One region of the Agromyces aerolatus genome, then DNA from elsewhere that is predicted to be linked to it. Evidence: riboswitches for the same ligand, from Rfam matches in the RefSeq annotation. Region 1 holds a riboswitch; the other holds the start of a gene.
What was found. A riboswitch is a leader RNA that binds a small molecule or an ion and turns the genes downstream of it on or off. The one in region 1 is predicted to bind thiamine pyrophosphate.
Positions count from the first base shown of each region.

Region 2: it holds a riboswitch for thiamine pyrophosphate, as region 1 does, so the genes downstream of both, RH864_RS08665 (ECF transporter S component) here and RH864_RS01830 (bifunctional hydroxymethylpyrimidine kinase/phosphomethylpyrimidine kinase) in region 1, are expected to answer to the same signal.

Region 1 is NZ_JAVKGQ010000001.1:385,727-387,916, reverse strand. It holds gene RH864_RS01830 (bifunctional hydroxymethylpyrimidine kinase/phosphomethylpyrimidine kinase) at 1-1,209, opposite strand, end outside; TPP riboswitch at 1,201-1,299, opposite strand; gene RH864_RS01825 (YciI family protein) at 1,438-1,836, shown strand; gene RH864_RS01820 (RNA polymerase sigma factor) at 1,833-2,190, shown strand, end outside.
Region 2 is NZ_JAVKGQ010000005.1:103,288-105,477, reverse strand. It holds gene RH864_RS08675 (DNA polymerase IV) at 1-631, shown strand, start outside; gene RH864_RS08670 (hypothetical protein) at 698-1,045, shown strand; TPP riboswitch at 1,091-1,201, shown strand; gene RH864_RS08665 (ECF transporter S component) at 1,237-1,878, shown strand; gene RH864_RS08660 (ABC transporter ATP-binding protein) at 1,881-2,190, shown strand, end outside.

The sequences.
Region 1 (2,190 bases):
GACGGCGTCGAGCCAGTCGGCGACCGTATCGATGACCTCGGCGTTCGCGAGCATGCCGAGCTTGACGGCGTCGATCGCGACATCGTCGGAGATCGCGTCGAGCTGCGCGCGCAGGAAGCTCGGCGGCGGCACGTGGACGCCGCGCACGCCGTGCGTGTTCTGCGCAGTGAGCGCCGTGATCGCGGCCATGCCGTACCCGCCGACCGCAGCGATCGACTTCAGATCGGCCTGGATCCCCGCCCCGCCCGACGGATCGCTCCCCGCGACCGACAGCACCCGCGGAACCGCCCCCGCTGGTCGAGTCGGGCGCGCGGCCGCTCCCGCCTTTCCCGCCGGTCGAGTCGGGCGCGACGAAGGAGCACCCGTATCGAGACCCGCCGCGCCGGCCTCCGGGTCTCGATGCGGCGCTGGCGCGCCTACTCGACCAGCGGCTTGCGCCGTGCCGGTCTCCGGGTCTCGATACGGCGCTGGCGCGCCTACTCGATCAGCGGCTTCCGCCGCACGGACGAACTCCGCCGCGGCCGCCCGCGGCTGCGCCGCCGCGCAGATCGCCGACACCACCGCGACGCCCGCCGCCCCGGACGCGCGTAGCGCAGCGACGTCCGCCACCTGCACCCCGCCGATCGCGACGCACGGCACCGGGCTGACCGCGGCCAGCGCCGCGAACCCCGTGACGCCGAGTGCGGGCGGATGGTCGGCCTTCGTCGCCGTCGGCCGGATCACGCCGACACCGACGTAATCGACGGTGCCCCGAGGCATCCGCCCGACCGCCTCGAGATGCGCGACCGTGTTCGCGGTGAGGCCGACGATCGCGGTGGGGCCGAGCGCCTCGCGCGCGGCCACGACCGCGGCGTCACCCTGCCCGAGATGGACGCCATCGACCCGGATGCCTCGTGCTCGCGCCGCGACCGCGACCTCGAGCCGGTCGTTGACGAGGAGCGTCGCACGCCCGTCGATGACCTCGGCGAGCTGTTCCAGCTGCACGAGCAGCTCGGCATCGCCGGCGGCCTTGTCGCGCAGCTGCACGGCGGTCACCCCGCCCGCGACGGCCTCGGCCACGACGGCCACGACACCCCGTGGGCCGCACAGGGCGGCGTCGGTGACGAGGTAGAGCGAGAGGTCGGCCCGCTGAGGCGCCGGCCCCAGGTGGGCAGAGCCCTGGCGAGCCGCATCGGGCCGGGCGGGGTCGATGGGCAGACGATCGCGCATGGGCGACATCCCTTCGCTAGTACGAACTAGATCAGGTTCGACGGGTGTGATCTCAGCCGCGCGTCGTGCGCGGCACCCCGTGTCACTGCGGCCGAGTGTAGCGTGCAGCGCCGACACTTCGCCCCGCCTGTCGATCGGCACGGGGTTCGATCGTCATCACCGTGAAGGGCCGGAACGGCCGGCCCGGGCGCTCACTACGCTGGGCGTCGAACGGGAGAGGACACGATCATGCGATACAGCCTGTTGCTGCACTACCCGGAGATGTCGCCCGACGAGCTCGGCGAGGAGAGCATGGCCGAGGGCCAGCGCGCGTTCGCGAGTTACGCCGCGACGCTGCACGCCGCGGGCGTGCTGATCTCGGCCGAGGTGCTGCAGCCTTCCGACGTCACGACGACGGTGCGTGTCGCCGACGGCGCGCTGCAGGTCCAGGACGGACCGTTCGCCGACACCAAGGAGCAGCTCGGCGGCACGTTCGTCATCGACGTGCCGGACCTCGACCAGGCGATCGAGTACGCCCGCCAGGCGCCGTCGGTCTCGTGGGGCGCGGTCGAGGTGCGTCCGAGTGCGACCCACACGGTCGACGGGGTCTGGACGACGTTCGAGACCCCCGCGGCGAACGCCGGGTGACCGATTCGCGCGCCACCGCGTACGCCGCGGCCGAGCGGGTCGCACGCGAGGCGTACGGCCGGCTCGTCGCGGTGCTCGCGGCACCGACCGGCGACCTCGCGCTCGCCGAGGACGCGATCGCGGGCGCCTTCGAGACGGCGCTCTCCACCTGGCCGGTGCAGGGCGTCCCGCAGAACCCGGAGGGATGGCTGGTCACCGTGGCCCGCAACCGGCAACGCGATGTGTGGAAGTCCGCCGCGTATCGCGCGTCGGTTCCGCTCGACGAGCGGCGAGACGCTCCGGATGCCTCGGACGGCCGCCGCTCGCGGGCCGGCGCCGCCCCGGGGCATCCGCTCGCCGGGTCGCCCGCCGCAG
Region 2 (2,190 bases), on a different contig from region 1:
GTCGCTGCTGCGTCTCGGCCTGCGCACCGTCGGCGACGTCGCGGCGATGCCCGCCGATGCCCTCGAACGCGCGGTCGGCCCGTCGCTCGCGCACCGGCTCAGCGCGCTCGCGAACGGCGACGACCCGCGCGACGTCACGGTGCACCGGGCCGAGAAGAGCATCGGCCACGAGACCACGTTCGGGCACGACCTCACCGACCCCGAGCAGATCCGCCGGGCCCTCCTCGATCTCGCCGACAGCGTCGCCGTCCGGCTCCGCCGTGCGAACATGGTCGGCCGCACGGTCGTGCTGAAGCTGCGCTACGGCGACTTCCGCACCGTCACACGCTCGCGCACGCTCGCCGAGCCGACCGACGTCGCACGCCGCATCTACGAGGAGGCTGCGGCCTCGCTCGACGCCCTGCTCACCGATGGCGCCCGCATCCGCCTCATCGGCGTCCGCGCCGAACAGCTCGGCTCCGCCGGCGGCCCCACGCTCTGGGACCCCGACGAGGAGTGGCGCGAGGCCGAGCGCACCATCGACGAGGTCTCAGCCCGCTTCGGCCGCGGCACCGTGCGCCCCGCCTCCCTCGTCGGCCGCGCCCGCCGCGCCCCCGATCTCACCCAGCGCCGCACCGACCCCGACGACTGACCTCGGGGCTCGCATGCCGGAACGCAAGGGGTGGTCGCGCGCAGCGCGCGTGGGTAGCCTGGGCGCATGACGGAACTCGTGGTGGAACTGGCGGACAAGGTCGGCGGCATCGGGGTGAAGACCTCGTATGGCGATCCGGTGGACATCGGCGGGTCCACGGTGATGCCGGTCGCCCTCGGCTACTACGGCTTCGGCGGCGGGAGCGGGTCGGGCTCGATGGACGAGAAGGGCGGCACCGGCGAGGGCAGCGGCGGTGGCGGTGGCGGCGTGTCGATTCCGCTCGGGGCATACATCGGGCGTGGCGCCGACGTGCGCTTCGAGCCGAACCTCATCGGTCTGATCCTCGTGGCGACGCCGCTGATCTGGGTCATCGGCAAATCGCTCAAGTGGGTCATCCGCGCGCTGAAGCACTGAACGCGGGCACCCGCGCCCACACCCGATCGGTGCGGGCGTATACTCATGCCTGAACACGGGAGTCCGGTGAACCGGGCTGAGAGGAAGGTTCAGCAACCTTCGACCGTCGAACCTGATCTGGGTCATGCCAGCGCAGGGAGGGCATCGCATCTCATTCCCGTGCCGCTTTCATCGAACGAAAGGGCACGACAGTGCACGCAACCGCATCAGCAACCACCCCGACGACGAACGCGACGCCGGGCGGGCGGCGACTCAAGTGGCGCATCGTCGACATCGTCGTCGCGAGCGTCATCGGCGTCGCCATCGGTGTCGTCTTCTGGGCGTACGGCGTCATCTGGGGTCCCATCTCCGCCCCGATCTCGGCATTCCTCCCGGGGCTGCAGGCCGCCCCGGCCGCACTCTGGCTCGTCGCCGGCGTGATCGGTGGGCTCATCATCCGGAAGCCGGGCGCCGCCATGTACACCGAGCTCGTCGCCGCGGTCGTGTCGGCGCTCATCGGCAGCCAGTGGGGCGGCCTGCTCACGATCGAAGCCGGTCTCGTGCAGGGGCTCGGTGCCGAGCTGATCTTCGCGATCTTCCTCTACCGTCGCTGGGGTTTCCCCGTCGCGGTGCTCGCCGGCGCGGTCGCGGGTCTCGCCATGGCCATCAACGACCTCGTGCTCTGGTACGCGGGCTCCGCGCCCGCGTTCGCGACGATCTACGTCGTCTCCGGCGTCGTCGGCGGTGCGGTCATCGCGGGCGGACTGGGCTGGCTCGCGGTTCGCGGGCTCGCGCGCACGGGCGCGCTCAGCCGCTTCGCGTCGGGCCGTGACGCGGTCAGGGTCACGAGCTGAGGGTGACGGGCAACGCGTCCATTCGAACCGCGCTGAACCGGCCGGCGCGGGTCGAGGCGCAGGGCTGGGCGTGGCGGCACGGCTCGCGCGCGAGCCGTGCCGTCGCCGGCGTGGACTTCGTCATCGAACCGGGAGAGCGCGTGCTGCTCCTCGGCCCGTCGGGGTCGGGCAAGTCGACGATCCTGCACGGGCTCGCGGGCGTCCTCGGCGGCGACGAGGAGGGCGAGGCCGCCGGTCGGCTCCTCATCGATGGGGCGGATGCCTCGGCGGCACGCGGCCGCAGCGGACTCGTGCTGCAAGATCCCGACGCGC